DNA from 3 places in the Lysobacter sp. 5GHs7-4 genome. Region 1 is predicted to be linked to each of the others. Evidence: predicted binding sites of a transcription regulator. Region 1 holds the regulator's gene; each other region holds the start of a gene.
What was found. The regulator sigma-54, encoded in region 1, starts transcription at its own class of promoters, with help from an activator protein. The targets are predictions, from matches to a motif close to TGGCACGNGCNTTGC.

Region 1 (5,532 bases):
GGCAGCCCGGCATCGGCCGGCGCTGCAGCGGCCGTGTCGGCCGGCGGCGCGCTCTCGGGCGGCGGCGACGCGGTGTCCGCGGGCGGCGCCGGCTCGGCGCTGGGCGGCGGCAGTTCGCCCGGCGGGGTTTCGGGCTTGCTGCAGGCCGCGAGCGCGGCGGTGGCGAGCAGCGCGCCTAAGGACAGGGTCAGCTTGCGGGATGGCAGGGCTTGCATGAGGGGCTCCTTGGAAGGGCGGCCGGCGCAGGCGTCGGGTACGTCGCTTCGATCGGCTTACTTGCGCTTGCCGTCGTCGCGCGGGGTGGGGCCGGCGTGGTACTCGGCTTCGCTCAGCGCGCCGTCCATGTCCTGATCGCGCTTGGCGAAATCGCGCGTGAGCTCGCCGTCGACCGCGGCTTCGGCCTTGCTGATCTTGCCGTCGCTGTCGACGTCGAACTCGGCGAAGGTGGGCGTGATGCGGCTGCTGGCGGTGGGCGGCGCGGTGGTGCGCGTGGCGTCGCTGCCGGTGGTCGGCGGCGGATCCCGCGGCGGCGGCGCGGCGGATTGGGCGATCGCCGGCGGCAGTGCCAGCAGGGCGGACAAGGCGATCGACAGGGACAGCGCGGTGCGGGGCTTGCGGCTCATGGCGATGCTCCGAGGGGCGGAGTGCGCTGCGCGGCAGCGCGCATTCACCGTACGTGCGCGGGCGTAGAGCCGCGACAGGAATGCGCAAAGGTTTCGTAAGGCGGGTGCGGATGCGCCCGTTCACCGTTCCAGGATGCGCCTGCGATGAACAGGCGCGCGTCGCGCAGGAACTTAGCGCTCAGTCCAGTTCGCGATGATGCACCGCGACTTCGTTCCAGCCGCGCTCGCGCGCGTGTTCGGCCAGACGTTCGGCCAGGTACACCGAGCGATGGCGGCCGCCGGTGCAGCCGAAGGCGACGGTGGCGTAGCTGCGCGTGCTGTCGGCCTGCAGGCGCGGCAGCCAGGTATCGAGGAACTCGCCGATCTGGCCGACGAACTGCTGCACGTAGGGCTGCGCCTGCAGGTAGTCGCGCACGCCGGCGTCGCGACCGGACAGCGGGCGCAGCGTCGGATCCCAATGCGGGTTCGGCAGCGCGCGCGCGTCGAACACGAAGTCGGCGTCGGCGGGCACGCCGCGGCGGTAGGCGAAGGACTCGAACAGCAGCGACATGCCGGTCTCGCCGCCCATGCCGAATTCGGTGATCACGTAGCGACGCAGCTGGTGCACGTTGAGGTCGCTGGTGTCGACCACGGCGTCGGCGATCTGGCGCAGCGGGCGCAGCACCTGGTGTTCCAGCGCGATCGCGTCGGCCAGCGCCAGGCCGAGCTGGCTCAGCGGGTGGCGGCGGCGGGTGTCGGCGTAACGCTTGAGCAGCACCTCGTCGCGGGCGTCGAAGAACACCAGCTTGGGATCCACGCCCAGCGCGCCCACGGTCGACAACCAGCCGGGAATATTGGCCAGGTCGCTGTGGCGGTTGCGCACGTCGATGCTGACCGCGAGCTTGGCCGGCGCGCCGTCGTCGGCCTTGACCACGCTGCGCACGAACTCGGGCAGCAGTTCGGCGGGCAGGTTGTCGACGCAGTAGTAGCCCAGATCCTCGAAGGTGTGCAGGGCCACCGACTTGCCCGACCCGGACAGGCCGCTGACGATGATCAGGACCGGTTCGACGCTCTGGTTCATGATTCGCCGCGCTCGAGGAAATTGCTGTGGCGCGCGATGAACGCCGCGGCCGGGTCCAGGCCCTTCATGCGCAGGCTGTGCAGGCGCGTGGCCGCCTCGGTCAGCACCGCGAGGTTGCGGCCGGGCATGACGGGCAGGGTGATCATCGGCACGTCCAGGTCCAGCACCCGGCGCAGGCCGGTGTCGCCGGTGAGGCGCTCGATGCCCGAGGGCAGGGGCTCGGTCATCGGCTTGGTCAGGTGCACGATCAGGCGCAGGTACTTGTTGTTCTTGACCGCGGTGTCGCCGAACATCTGGCGGATGTTGAGCACGCCCAGGCCGCGCACTTCCAGCAGATCCTGCAGCATCTCCGGGCAGGTGCCGTCGAGCACGTCGGGCGCGATCTGGGTGAACTCGGGCGCGTCGTCGGCGACCAGGCGATGGCCGCGAGTGACCAGTTCCAGCGCCAGCTCGCTCTTGCCCGATCCGGATTCGCCGGTGATCAGCACGCCGATCGAATAGATCTCCATGAACACGCCGTGCATGGTGATGCGCGGCGCCAGCGTGCGCGCCAGGTGGTACTGCAGGTGGTTGAGCAGTTCGTGGCCGCGCCGCGGCGAGACCCACAGCGCGGTGCCGCTTTCCTCGGCGGCCTGGCGCAGGTCTTCGGGGCAGGCCTGGTTCTTGCTGATCACCAGCGCCAGCGGGCGGAACTGGATGATCTTCTCGATGGTTTCCCAACGCAGGCGCGAGTCCAGGCCGTCCAGCCAGGACAGCTCCTCGCTGCCCAGAATCTGCACCTTGTTGGGGTAGATCGCGTTGAGGTAACCGGCCAGCGAGGGGCGGCGCGCGACGGTCTCCACCGCCGCCACCACGCGGTCGTCGCCGCGCTGGCCGGCCAGCCAGCGCAGATCCAGACGTTCGCGCTGCTGCTCGAACAGTTCGCCGGCGCTGATGCTGGTGGTCATGCGCGCGCTCCGCTGCGCAATGCGCCGCCGCCGAGCAGGCGCCAGCCCAGTTCGTCGGCGTCGGCCGCCGCGCGCAGGGCGGCGCGGTATTCGGGGTCGCCGAAGCGCTCGGCCAGTTCGGCCAGCTGCTGCAGATGCTGTTGCACGTAGTGTTCGGGCACGGTCATGGCGAGCACCAGGTCGACCTTTTCGCCGTCGGCGGCGCCGAAGTCTACCGGTTCTTCCAGGCGCAGGAAGGCGCCGCGGCTGTCCTCGAACAGGGCGCTGCGGCCGTGCGGGATGGCCACGCCGTGGCCGATGGCGGTGCTGGCCAGGCGCTCGCGCTCGCGCAGGCTGTCGCCGATGGCGCGGATCGCCGACGGCGTGCCGTCGCCCAGCAGGCGCGCGGCGGCGTCCAGCACGGCGTCGCGATCGCTGGATTGCTCCAGGATCGCGACCCGTTGCGCGCTCAGCAGTTCATGAAGCGGCATCGTTCAACACGGCGTCGGGAGGCGCCGCATTATCCCCGAACGATCAGCCGAATTCGCCGTTCCGGGCGAGACTTTCTCCGCGGTGATGGTCGACCAGCTTGCTCTTGTGCTTCATCAGCAGGCGGTCCAGCTTGTCGGCGAGCAGATCGATGGCCGCGTACATGTCGATGGCGGCGGCGTCGCAATGCAGGGTGCGGCCGGCCAGGTTCACGGTCGCTTCGGCGCGATGGTCGGGCTTGTCGAGGCTGAGTTGGGTGCGAATGTCGAAAGGCTGTTCGTAATGACGTTGCAGCCGCGCCAGCTTGGTCTCGACGTAGTCACGCAGGGCGCTGGTGACTTCGATCTGCTGGCTGTGGGTTTCGATACGCATCGGAGGCCTCCTTACACGTTGCAGGGAATGCGGCTCCGTAGCCGGAGCCACGAGCCCAGCATCGCACGATGGCGATGGCGCGCAAGGGGTTTGCGACACGAAATTTGGCGGCTGGCGTTAAAAATCCGGATCCGATACAGGTTCGGCGTGGAGCTGCGACCAAAGTCGGAGGCGAGAGTAAAAACGGAGTTAATGCGGGGTGTGAAAAATGTTCCACGCGGAGAGTGCGAGTGCTCCACGCGTGGGGCGTCCCCATTCCCGCCGGCGGGAGTAGGTGCCCGCAGGGCGGCTGAGGGCCGCCTTCAGCCGATCCGCACCCGGTCCTGCGACGACGGGATGCTCATCGCCTCGCGGTACTTGGCCACGGTGCGGCGCGCCACCGGCACGCCGGTGGCCTTGAGGGTTTCGGCCAGGCGCGCGTCGGACAGCGGCTTGCGCGGGTTTTCGGCCTCGATCAGGCGCCGGATCATGGCCTGGATCGCGGTGCTGGAGGCCTCGCCGCCGGTGCCGGTCTCGATGCCGGAGGCGAAAAAGGCGCGCAGCGGCACGGTGCCGCGCGGGGTGCGCGCGTACTTGCGCGAGATCGCGCGCGAAACCGTGGATTCGTGCAGGCCGATTTCGTTGGCGACCTCGCGCAGGGTCAGCGGGCGCAGCGCGCTATCGCCGAACTCCAGGAACGCGGCCTGCTGCTTGAGCAGGCAGCGGCTCACCTTGAGCAGGGTGTCGCCGCGCGCTTCCAGGCTCTTGAGCAGCCAGCGCGCCTCCTGCAGGTGGCCGCGCAGGTAACTGGCATCGGCCGCGCTGGCATGGCGGATCATGCCCTCGTAGCCGCGGTGGATCGAAATCCGTGGGCGCATGCCGTCGGCCAGGGCGACGCGCCACAGACCGTGCTGGCGCCAGATCACCACGTCCGGCGCCACGTAGGTGTCGGCGGCGATGGCGCCGATCTGGGCGCCCGGGCGCGGGTCCAGCGAGCGCAGCAGCTGCACCGCGGTCTCGACCTCGGCCACGTCCAATTTGAGTTCGGCCGCCAGCCCGGCCACGCCGACGCGCGGCAGGCGTTCCAGCGGCCCGTTGGCGAGCTGGTTGGCCAGTTCGCGCCCGGCGGTGTCGGCGGGCAGCTGGCCCAGTTGCAGGCGCAGGCACTCGCCCAGCGAGCGGGCGCCCACGCCGACCGGGTCGTAGCGCTGGATCTGATGCAGCACCGTGGTCAGCTCGTCCAGGCCGGCGTCGATCGCCGGGCCCAGCGAAGCGGCGATCGCGTCCAGCGGCTCGCGCAGGTAGCCGTCGTCGTCGATGGCCTCGATCAGCGACACGCCGATCAGGCGGTCGCGCGCGGTCAGCGGGCTCAGGTGCAGTTGCCACAGCAGGTGGTCGTGCAGGGTGTCGGAATCGGCGACCTGTTCGGCGACCGGGCCGTCGTCGTCCTGGTCGGAGGGGCCGATGCGCTGATACCAGGGCTCGCCGTCGCCGGCGCCCCAGTCGGCTTCCGGCGGCAGCGACTCGCGGTCCTCGCCGGAGGACTCGGGCGCGCTGCTCTCGCGTTCGTCGCCGCTGCTGCCGGTGCCGGCGCCGTTGCTGACGCTGATCGCGGTCTCGGTCCAGTCCAGCAGCGGATTGCTCTCCACCGCGGTGACCAGTTCGGCTTCCAGCTCCACCGCCGACAGCTGCAACAGACGGATGGCCTGACGCAGCTGCGGCGTCATCACCAACTGTTGTCCTAGCGAGGCTTGCAGGCGGGGCTTCATGCTGGGTGTCTAACGCGACCTGATAGGGCGGGCGGCCGCATGCGCGTTCCGGGTCGGGCGAACGCCACGCCTGGAACCCTGCGCGATCGAATTGTGCAATCGGCTAAGGCTACAGGCGGAAGGTTTCGCCCAGGTACACGCGACGGACGTCGGGATTGGCCAGCAGCGCGTCCGGAGCCCCCTGCGCGAGCACGCCGCCTTCGTTGAGGATATACGCCCGGTCGCAAATGCCCAAGGTCTCGCGCACGTTATGGTCGGTGATCAGCACACCGATGCCGCGATTCTTGAGGTGGCGCACGATTCGCTGGATCTCG
Region 2 (5,532 bases), 1.7 Mb from region 1:
CATGCCGGTGCGCTCGTCGTCGTGGCGCAGTTGGTAGGCGAGGTCGCCGACGTTGGGGTTGTTCATCACCAGCAGGCGCGCCAGGCCGTGCAGGTCGGACGGCATCGGCGTGCTGCGGCCTTCCAGATCGAACGAGACCGTCATGCCCAGCCGGTCGGCGATGCCGTTGGTCACGCTGCTGTAGGCCGCGTAAGGCCATACCACCGCGCGCGGGGCGCGGCCGAGTTCGCGTTGCAGACGGTCGCGGCTGCGCGTCAGGTCGGCGGTGATGCGCGCGAGGTAGTCGGACTCGCTTTCGTAGCGCGCGGCGGCGGGGTCGTAGCGGCGCGTGACCGCGGCGGGCGTCGAGTTGCCCTGCGGATTGGAGACGATGCCGTGGTGCAGGTCGTCGCTGTGGCTGGCCACTTCGATCAGGCCGCTGGCCTGCATCTCGCGCAGCTGCTCCCAGGTCACGAAGTCGTCGCCGGTGAACGCGCGCGGGCCGTAGTCGATGGTTTCGCCGGCCGGCAGTTCGACCCAGTGCGTGACCACCGCGGCCAGGGCCGGGTAGTTGTAGGCGCGCAGCAGCGGGAACGCGTGCGTGTAAAGGCTGCGCAGGCCGTCGTCGAAGGTGATCAGCACCGGCTTGGACGGCAGCGCCGCGCCGCCGTCGTTGGCGGCGATCACCTGCGCCAGCGACACCGGGTGGTAGCCGTGGCCGGACAGCCAGTCCAGGTGGGCGGCGAAGTTCTGCGTGCTGACGGCGTAGGCGTCGCCGTCGCCCTTGCGCGCGACGTCGTCGCGCACGTCGTGGTAGCTCAGCACCAGCAGCGGCTCGGCGGCCTGCGCGGCGGCCGGCAGCAGCATGCAGAACACCAGTGCGTACAGCACCAGCACGAACAGGATCAGCCGCGAGGGGCGGTGTGGACGGTTCATCTCATTCTCCCCAGCGCAATTCGGCGTCGAAACCCAGACGCTCTTCGCGCTGGCCGTCGTAGACCGGGCGCGACCAGTTCAGGCCGTAGCTCAGCACCCGGCCCGGGGCGAATTGCCACTCGTGTTCGTAACGCAGCGACGGCACCCAGGCCGTGCCGTAGTTCTGCTGCCAGTAGGCACCCGAGGACAGCGTCAGGCGCTGCCGGAAATGGCGGTCGTAGCGGCGCCATGCCAGGTGATCGAGACGGATGCCGAACTCCGCCGAGGCATCGCGCGAGGGATTGAAGTACGGCGCATCGTCGCGGCTGCCGCGGCCGGTGCCGAGGCTGGCCAGGCCGTTGACCAGCAGGTGCGGGCGGCTCAGCAGGCGCTGGTCGGCGCTCAGGCTGAGCTGATCGCGGCGGTTGCCGTCGTCGTAACGCCAATGCTGCACGGTGGCGCCGAACGCGCTGCGCTCGCTGGGGTGGTAGTCGGCGCCGACTTCGTAGAGGTCGCCGGTGATGCCCGAGGCGCGCGCCTGCAGCGAGGCGGCGGCATCGTTGCGGCTGGCGCGCGCACGCAGGGAGAAACGGTCGTCGATGCGCCAGCCGGCGCTCGCGGCGATCGCGGTGCCGCCGAGGCCGTCGCGGTCGCGGCCGGCGTACAGCTGCGCGTCGAGGCGGTCGTAGGCATAGCCGACGCCGACTTCGTTGCGCTGGGCGACGCTGCGGTCGCCCTGGAAATCGGCCCAGCGCCGGCCGCTGCGCGCGAGCAGCCGCCAGCGGTCGTCGAACAGCGGCGTGGCCAGTTCGAGGCCGTACTCGCGGTCGCGGTTGCCCAGCGGCGAAGCGCCGCCGCCGTCGCGATTGCGTCCGCCGGCGGCGTACGCGCGCGCCTGCCAGCCGCGATTGACCTGCCATTTGCGGTCCATCGAACGCACGTGGGCTTCGTTGGGATAGCGCGCCAGCAGTTGGTCGTGGATGGGGCGGGCGAGGTCGTAGCGTTGCAGCGTGGACAGGGTTTCGACCTGGCCGATGCGCGCCTCGACGTTTCGCTCGTCCAGGGTGCTGGCGATGGAGAAACGCTCCAGCGCGCGGCTGGGCCAGCCGCGGAACATATAGATGGAGCCCAGCGTGGCCTGCAGGTCGGCGTTGTTGGGGCCGATCGCGGCCAGCGGTTCGATCATGCCCTGGGCGCCGGGCAGGTCCTCGCCGAAGGCGCGGGCGAGGGCGTAGTTGGTTTCGGCGTCGTAGCGCGGCCAGTTCTCGTAACCGCGGCGCGCGCTGGGCGCGCGCGGCCAGGGGGCGCGCGCGTCGACCAGGCCGCTCAACAGCGGCAGGGCGAGGTCGTAACGCTCGCGTTCGAGTTGCGCGTAGGCCAGCTGGATCGGCAGGTCGGGATCGTCCGGATCGGCCTGCACCGCGCGCTCCAGGGCCTGCGCGGCGTCTTCGGGGCGGCGCAGGGTCAGCAGCGAATCGCCCACGGCGCCCAGCGCGTAACCGGGCACGGGACGGTCGCTGCGCTCCAGGCGCTGGTACTCGTCGGCGACTTCCTGGTGGCGGGCCAGGCGGTTGAGCACGATCAGGCGGTCGTAGGCCAGGCTGGCGGGTTCGGCCGTGCCGCTGGCCGCGAGTTGGGCGCGGTAGGCGTCGATGGCGGCGTCGGCGGCGCGCGCTTCTTCCAGGCGCGTGGCTTCGTCGACGGCGTAGAGCTTGCTCCAGACGATGCGGCGGGCCAGGCCGGCGGCATCGAGGTTGGCGGCCTCTTCGACGCTGAACAGTTCGGGGCGGGCCAGGTACAAGGCGCGCGCGCGGTCGCGGGCGCCGATGTCGGCCAGGGTCAGCACGCGCAGGCGGTACAGGCGGCCGTCGTCGCGATGCACGGCGAGGTGGCGTTCGATCAGGGACAGCGCGCCCAGCCAGTCGCGCTCGGCGCGCAGGCCTTCGATCTGCGTATAGGGGATCGCGGCTGCGGCCTGACCTTCAGCGGCAGCAACTGACGTGGCGTGTAAGGTTCCACCGGCCAGTGCCAGGGCCAGGGACAGCGTGAGTCTGTGCAAAGACGGCATGGATAGTCCGTATCCGTGTGACGGTCGGGGGCGGGGCGGCCCCGGCATGGCGACATCAATAAAGTGAGAACTAAGTCACAAGTCTTGGACGCAATGTTTGTGCCAGCGGCACGCGGCTGGACACTTTTGTTCAGTTAAAGCAGTCACTTAGGCTTTAGGCCCGCCCAGGCCGGGTTGCGGCCGAAGTGGAGCGGGGCGGCTAGTCCGGCCGGGGCCGAGCGCGCAAAAAAAAACCGGCACGAGGCCGGTTTGGGGGACAGGAGCAAGACCTGTCGAAAGGGGGCCCTCCGCGCGCGGCGCGGGGGGCTGTGATTAGGGATGGCGGCTGGGCGCGATCCGTCGCAATCGCAGGCCAGGATCCTGCAGCCGCCGGCACCGCGACGGTGCCTGGACGCAATAGGGGAGATGCGCTCCTGTGCCTTCGGGTTGCGTGGCGCGGGCCCGCTTTGCGCCGAGCGGGTGTTCCGACCCCGGATCCGGCGCGAAGTTCACCGTTCGGCGCACGCCTGGGCGCATGCCGCGACGCGGCGCTTGAGGGCGGCGGGGCGGCATTGCTAGCGTCGCGGCTTGATCGGGGAGGAGCCATCGGCATGAAGAACCGCGCAGGCTGGGCGGTAGTGATCGCAAGTGCGTTGCTGTGCGGTGCGGCCCCGCCGGCGGCGCGGCCCGAACCGGCGACGGACTATGCCGCGCTGTTCGAACAGGTCTGGGCCCAGGTGGACCAGAATTATTACGACCCCGGTTTCCACGGCGTGGACTGGAAGGACGCGGGGCGCCGTTATCGCGCGCAGCTGCGCGCAGTGCGCGACGACGCCGCGTTCAACGGTTTGATCGAGCGCATGCTGGGCGAGCTCAAGAGTTCGCACACCTCCCTGGCGGCGCCGGCCAAGAGCGGCGATCAGCGCCGCGGCATCGGCGCGCGCTTCGAGGCGGTGGAGGGCGTGCAGACGGCGGTGGACGTGTCGCCGCTGGGACCGGCCTGGCGACGCGGCTTGCGCCCCGGCGATCAGTTGCTGGTGTCGCCGGACACGCTGCCCGGCGCCTTGGGCAGCACGGCGGCGCTCACCATCCGCGACTGCGCGGGACAGCAGCGCGCACTCGACGTCGAGCGCGTCGCGATGGGCTGGCCGGCCGAACATCCGGGCTGGCGCTGGACCCGCGTCACGCCGCGCAGCGGCCTGACGATCGGCTACCTGCGCGTGGATCGTTTCGACGACGGTGCGGCGGAGCTGGCCGACCAGGCCATGAGCGAGCTCGCCGACACCCAGGCGCTGATCGTCGACCTGCGCCGCAACAGTGGCGGCAACACTTCGGCGCTGCGCCTGGCCAGTTACTTCATGCCGCCCGGCGAGGCGCCGGTGCTGGGCCTGTTCGCGCGGCCCTACCTGCAGAAGCTGGGGCACGCGCCCAGCGCGGCCGAGGTGCGCGACGGGCCCAAGGTGGTTGGCGCCTACACCGACGCGGCCGTGTTCGAGGCGGTGTCCAAGCACGGTGGCGCGGCGGTGTTTCACAGCGACGCCTTGGGCGGCAAGCGTTACGGCGGACGGGTGCTGGTGCTGATCGACGGCGAAACCGCGAGTTCGGGCGAAGGCTTCGCTTGGGCGCTGCGCTTGCACAGTCCGGCGCGCTTCATCGGCCGCGCCAGTGCGGGCGAGCTGCTCAGCGGCGAACGTTTCAAGCTCGGCCAGGGCTGGACCCTGACCGTGCCGGTGCACGGCTTGTGGGGCGCGGACGGCCGCGACTTCGCCGATCGCGCGGTGCAGCCGGATCAGGCCGTGGCCTGGACGCGCGAGGATTACTGCCGCGGGCGCGATCCGGATCTGGAGGCGGCGATCGCGAATGTGTTACAGGGCTCCACGCTCGCGAAGTAGTCGCAGACCTCGCCGCGGCGCGCGGCGCATCCTCAGATCGCGTTCGAGATATACATTCACGCGATGTCGGCCTTCGCAATTGGACGAAGGTAGTAGAGGAAAGAGGATTGCCACTCACGCGACGGTCGCGGCGTGTTTGCAGGTTCGGTCGTCAACTTCCCGAGTGCGCGCACTAGATCGGGCGCTGTGACATCGATCACGGATGTCGTCTCGCTATCGCGAATCGCGCCATGCTACTTTGAACTCACGCGAAAGCATGGAGCGACACTCGCGTGTTTTTCAGGAAGCTGGCTCTGGTTTCCGCAGGGGGAGAGTAATGCGCGCTAGCTCGATGGAGGCCGTGCGCCGGCCACCCACGCTTGCGGTAGTCGAGGACGATCGAACATTCCGGGAAGACGTGCTCCTGCCCGTGCTGAACCACTCCGGTTTTTCCGCCGTCGGCATGAACGGCGCGCTGGAGCTGTATCGGTCCATGACCCAGCGCTCCTACGATTTGGTGCTGCTGGATATCGACCTGCCCGATGAGGACGGCTTCAGCATCGCCGAGCATCTGCGCAGCTTGTCGCCGCGCATCGGCATCGTGATGCTGACCGGCTACGACTCCAGCCAGGACCGCATGCGCGGTTTGCGTGCGGGCGCGGACGCCTATCTGCCCAAGCCGGTCGACATGGAAGAGGTCGTGACCACCTTGCGCAATCT
Region 3 (5,532 bases), 1.5 Mb from region 1:
ACGGACGCGGGATGTTCGCATCCCGCGTCGGGTCGCCGGAGAGGGCTCCGGCGGCTGCAGGCGAGGCGAAGATATTGAGTTGCATCTTCCTCGACGCCAATCCGTTCGGCCACAGCTCGATCCATCTGGGCTCGCTGTACTAGGGCCTGGTCGCCGACACCGGCAAGACCTTCAAGCATTTGCGCCGCACGCGCCATACCCATCACCCGGTCGACGACGCCAAAGGCAATGCCGAGGCGCTGCTGAGCATGAAGGCGGACATGGGCCTGCGCATCGTCCTGGTGTAATTTGTCGGCATCGATCGATGCCGTGACGCGCGCGCATCGGCGCGGTTCTCGTCAGGAGGCGACATGCGTATCCACAGCGACAGTTTCGAGCGCGGCCAACGGCTGGACGCGCAGTTCGCCGCCGGCCAGCCCACGGCCGACGGCTACGGCTTCGCGCCCAACCGCAATCCGCATCTGGCCTGGAGCGAGGTGCCCGCGGCGACGCGCTCGTTCGCGCTGCTGTGCATCGACCCCGACGTGCCCACCGTGGCCGAGATGGTCGGCCGCGACGACGTGCAAATTCCGGTCGAGCAGCCGCGCGCGGACTTCTGCCATTGGGCGATGGCCGACCTGCCGGCCGAGCTGCGCGAGATCGCGGCCGGCAGCTGCAGCGACGGCGTGGTCGCGCACGGCAAGGCCGATCCGGCCGGACCCGGCGGCGCGCGCCAGGGCCTGAACGACTACACCGGCTGGTTCGCGGGCAACGCCGACATGGCCGGCGACTGGCGCGGCTACGACGGCCCGTTCCCGCCGCCCAACGACCTGCGCCTGCATCGCTATTTCTTCCGCGTGTTCGCGCTCGACGTCGAACGCCTCGACCTGCCCCAGCGCTTCGGCGCCGCCGACGTGCTGCGCGCGATGCACGGCCACGTCCTGGCCGAGGCCGCCACCTACGGCACTTACAGCCTGAATCCGGCGGTAAAGTAAGCGCCGCGACCGCCGGGGAGCGGTGCGTGGTTCGGATGCATCCCGTCGACCCGTCTGCGGTCGACGGAACTTGGTTATGGGTCGGCCGATAGGGGGAGCTATGGACGAACACAATCCTTACAGCGCATCCAGCGCTGCGATCGCTGCGTCGCCGGAAAAGCTGGACATCCAGTCCACCGGCAAGTGGCGGCGTTTTTTCAACTGGCTGATCGACATCGTCGCGATCATGGTGCTGACCTTCCTGATCGCGTTCGCCGCGGCGGTGGTCGGCGGCGACGCCGTCGGCATCTGGATCGAGCAGATGGATCAGCTGACCGAGTCGGCGATCAGCTACGCACTGTTTGCGCTGTATTACGTCTTCATGGAAGGCGCGTTCGGCTTCACCATCGGCAAGCTGATCACCAACACGCGCGTGGTCGACGAGTACGGGCGCCCGCCGGGCTTCGTGCGCGCGCTGTGGCGCACGCTGGCGCGGTTCATTCCGTTCGAGCCGCTGTCGCTGCTGTTCGGCGACGAGCGCGGCTGGCACGACTCCCTGCCGCGCACCTACGTGATCGACCGCCCGCGCAACGGCGCGCCCGCGGGCCGGGTGCGGCATTCGATCAGCGGCCAGTTCGGCGAGCAGGTGCTGCCGCAGTCCAAGCCGGTGGTGGACCCCGCGCCCTGATGCCGTTTCCCCGGCAGGCGCGCTGCGTGCGTCGCTGACGCGACAGAAGCGCTCTGGGGTAGGAGCGGCGTAAGCCGCGACCCGGAGTGCGCGCGGCCGCGCAAACGCGCGACAACGGCTGGATCGCGGCCGCGGCTTACGCCGCTCCTACCCCAAAGCAGATGTCGCCTGGGCTTACTTCGACGTCAGCTCCGACTCGACCACCATGTCGAGCACGTACGCCACCGACGAGGCGTCGGCCGGCGGGTTCTTGATGTCGTACTTCTTCACCCGGATCACGTTGCGCACGCCCGGCTCGTGGGTGTAACCCTCGATGTCCTGGTACAGCGGCTGCCAGGCGGCGTCGGTCTTGATCGCCACGCCGTTGGCCTCGTAGCGGCGCTCGCGCACCTGCAGGCACTGCATGTTCGGGATCAGCGGATGCGAGCAGGCCGCGCGCTGCGGCGCGACCTCGAAGAACACCGTCGTGCCCGCGCCGCCGTAGCGCGTGGCCGGCGTCGGCACGCCCTCGAAGCTGAGCCGGTCGCCGTTGGCGGCGGTGAGTTGCAGGCGCGGCGCATCGGCGCCGCCTTCGATCCGCGCCGGCAGCGCGCCGCGCAGGCGCTCGCCGACGGCGCTGTCCAGATCCATCAGGCGCTTGTCCTCGCAGGCCATCAGGGTCGATGCGAGATCGCCGAAGCTCAGCGTGCCGGCGTCGTGCGTATAGCTGCCGCCGGCGCCGTTGCAGCCGCCGCTGATGCTCACGCGCTTGCCGTTGAAATCCAGCTGCAGCGGGCGCTGCGTGCTGGGCGTCAGCACCGCGACCGGCTGGCCGCTCTTGTCCTGCGCGCCGATCAGGCGCCAGTGGTAGGCGTCCAGGCGAACGTCGGTCTGGGCGGCGTCGGTTTTGCCGGTGGCGGCATCGGTGCCGGCACCGGTGGGCGCGGTGTTGGACGCGCAAGCGGCCAGGGCCAGAACGAGCAGGGCGGGGGCGAGGGTCTTCATGATTCGGTCTTCCATTGCGAGTAACGAGCCGATACCAACGCATCGGCGTGGTGCGCGGGGTTGCGCCTGTTCATGATCGTTCAGGCGCCGCATAGGAAGAGTGAACGACGCGCTAAGTCCCGTCCGTCAGCTGCCCGACGGCATCAGCAGCAGCAAGGCCGCGCCCAACGCGAAGCGGTAATACGCGAACGCGGTGAAGCGATGGCTCTGGATGTAGTGCAGCAGCCACTTCACCGCCACGAACGCGGTCACCGCCGAGGCCGCGAACGCGACCGCCAGCGCGGTCCAGTCCTCGTTGGCCGCCGCCGGCGTGCCGATCACGTCCAGCAATTCGTAAGCGGTGGCCGCGAACATGGTGGGGATGCCGACCAGGAACGCGAACTCGGTCGCCGCCGCGCGGTTGGTGGTGCCGGCCAGCAGGGCGACGAAGATGGTCGCGCCCGAGCGCGAGGTGCCCGGGAACACGCCGGCGATCACCTGCGCCACGCCAACCAGGATCGCCACCGTCCAGGTGATGCTGCTGCGCTCGCCCAACGCGAGCGCGCGCTTGGCCGCATAGTGCTCGGCCACCAGCATCCAGATGCCGCCCAGCACCAGCGCCCAGGCGATCGGCAGCACCTTGTCGGGCAGCTCGAAGCCCAGCTTCTTGACCACGATGCCCAGCACCGCGGTCACGCCGAAGGCGACGCCGAGCTTGAGCAGGTAGTCGAAATTGTTCTGTTGCCGGACCACGCGCTGCGCGGCCAGGTCCATGCCGTAGGTTTCGACGTCGCGGGCCAGGGCTGCGCGGTTGCGCGGTAGGAAACCGGTCGCCAGCTGCCACAGCCGCTGCCGGTAGATCAGCACCACCGCCAGGATCGCGCCGGCCTGGATCGAGATGTTGAACAGGTCCGAACGATGGCCCAGCCAGTGCTGTGCGATCAGCAGGTGCCCGGTGCTGGAAATCGGCAGGAATTCGGTGATGCCTTCGATGATGCCTAACAGCAGCGCGGCGAGCAGATCGGTCATTGAGTGGGGAGACGTGCGGAAGCGGGAGGAGGGCGCTGCGAACAGCAGGACGACAGGACGAAATCGCCAGGACAGCAGGACGAAAACCGCGTCAGGATATCCTAAAGCGCCAATGACCCAAATTGGTGCATGCGCGGAAAATTCAGCACCAATATAGCGCAATGTTGCGTTGCGTCAGAATTATTTGTCAATAAAATCAATGACATAATTTACGCCAAAGCTTGGCACGCCGCTTGCTTTACTAAGCTCAGGCGGCACCAGCGCCGCGCACCGCACGCCCTTTCCCTCCTCTTCCGGATCCAGCCCATGTCCCTCGAACACGTCGAAAAGCTCATCAAGGACCACAAGGTCGAATTCGTCGATCTGCGCTTCACCGACATGCGCGGCGTGCAGCATCACGTGACCTTCCCCAAGTCCATCGTCGAGCCGGCGCTGTTCGAGGACGGCAAGATGTTCGACGGCTCGTCGATCAGCGGCTGGAAGGGCATCAACGAGTCGGACATGATCCTGCTGCCCGATTCGACCACCGCCTTCCTGGATCCGTTCACCGCCGATCCGACCCTGGTGCTGACCTGCGACATCCTCGACCCGGCCACCATGCAGGCCTACTCGCGCGATCCGCGCGGCGTCGCCAAGCGCGCCGAGGCCTTCCTCAAGTCCAGCGGCATCGCCGACCAGGCCTTCTTCGGCCCGGAGCCCGAGTTCTTCATCTTCGACTCGGTGCGTTACGCCAATGAAATGGGCCACACCTTCTTCCACATCGATTCGGAAGAGGCGGCGTGGAACTCGGGCAAGGAATACGAAGGCGGCAACAGCGGTTACCGTCCGGGCGTGAAGGGCGGCTACTTCCCGGTCGCGCCGCTGGATTCGCTGCACGACATCCGCGCCGAGATGTGCAAGACCCTGGAGCAGGTCGGCATCGAAGTCGAAGTGCACCACCACGAAGTCGCCAACGCCGGCCAGTGCGAGATCGGCACCAAGTTCAACTCGCTGGTCGCCAAGGCCGACGAGCTGCTGACGATGAAGTACATCATCAAGAACGTCGCCCACCGCAACGGCAAGACCGCGACCTTCATGCCCAAGCCCATCGTCGGCGACAACGGCAGCGGCATGCACGTGCACCAGTCCTTCGCCAAGGGCGGCGTCAACCTGTTCTCGGGCGACGGCTACGGCGGCCTGTCGCAGATGGCGCTGTGGTACATCGGCGGCGTGTTCAAGCACGCGCGCGCGATCAACGCCTTCACCAACTCCGGCACCAACAGCTACAAGCGCCTGGTGCCGGGCTATGAGGCACCGGTGATGCTGGCCTACTCGGCCCGCAACCGTTCGGCCAGCTGCCGCATTCCGTACGTGGCCAACCCGAAGGCGCGCCGCATCGAAATGCGCTTCCCCGACCCGATCCAGTCGGGCTACCTGACCTTCGCCGCGCTGATGATGGCCGGCCTGGACGGCATCAAGAACCAGATCGACCCGGGCGCGCCCAGCGACAAGGACCTGTACGACCTGCCGCCGGAAGAGGAGAAGGGCATTCCCACCGTCTGCCATTCGCTGGACCAGGCCCTGGAAGCGCTGGACAAGGACCGCGACTTCCTCAAGGCCGGCGGCGTGTTCACCGACGACTTCATCGACGGCTACATCGCGCTGAAGATGCAGGAAGTGACCAAGTTCCGCGCGGCGACGCACCCGCTCGAATACCAGATGTACTACGCCGTCTAAACCGCGCAGCGCGACGGCGGCGCTCGCCGTCGTCGCGTCCGCGATCGCGCCACCGCCAGGAGCACCGATGCAGATCCGTGCAGGCCAGCTGGACCATCCCGAGGTGATCGCGCTGCTGCGCGAGCATCTGCAGGGCATGGCGCAGCTGTCGCCGCCGGAGAGCATCCATGCGCTGGACCTGGA

Region 2: a site for sigma-54 is predicted at 3,053-3,067, ahead of pgaA (poly-beta-1,6 N-acetyl-D-glucosamine export porin PgaA). Genes of this name have one in related genera too.
Region 3: a site for sigma-54 is predicted at 3,856-3,870, ahead of glnA (type I glutamate--ammonia ligase). Genes of this name have one in related genera too.

Annotation. Positions count from the first base shown of each region.
Region 1 covers NZ_CP089924.1:3,761,651-3,767,182, reverse strand. The annotation lists gene LVB77_RS17015 (hypothetical protein) at 1-215, opposite strand, end outside; gene LVB77_RS17010 (EF-hand domain-containing protein) at 273-623, opposite strand; gene rapZ (RNase adapter RapZ) at 802-1,683, opposite strand; gene hprK (HPr(Ser) kinase/phosphatase) at 1,680-2,630, opposite strand; gene LVB77_RS16995 (PTS sugar transporter subunit IIA) at 2,627-3,100, opposite strand; gene raiA (ribosome-associated translation inhibitor RaiA) at 3,144-3,470, opposite strand; gene LVB77_RS16985 (RNA polymerase factor sigma-54) at 3,773-5,218, opposite strand; gene lptB (LPS export ABC transporter ATP-binding protein) at 5,328-5,532, opposite strand, start outside.
Region 2 covers NZ_CP089924.1:2,111,461-2,116,992, forward strand. The annotation lists gene pgaB (poly-beta-1,6-N-acetyl-D-glucosamine N-deacetylase PgaB) at 1-915, opposite strand, end outside; gene pgaA (poly-beta-1,6 N-acetyl-D-glucosamine export porin PgaA) at 917-2,962, opposite strand; gene LVB77_RS09550 (S41 family peptidase) at 3,553-4,833, shown strand; gene LVB77_RS09555 (response regulator transcription factor) at 5,150-5,532, shown strand, end outside.
Region 3 covers NZ_CP089924.1:527,636-533,167, forward strand. The annotation lists gene LVB77_RS02190 (YbhB/YbcL family Raf kinase inhibitor-like protein) at 351-974, shown strand; gene LVB77_RS02195 (RDD family protein) at 1,075-1,641, shown strand; gene LVB77_RS02200 (META and DUF4377 domain-containing protein) at 1,816-2,625, opposite strand; gene LVB77_RS02205 (undecaprenyl-diphosphate phosphatase) at 2,752-3,633, opposite strand; gene glnA (type I glutamate--ammonia ligase) at 3,940-5,349, shown strand; gene LVB77_RS02215 (GNAT family N-acetyltransferase) at 5,417-5,532, shown strand, end outside.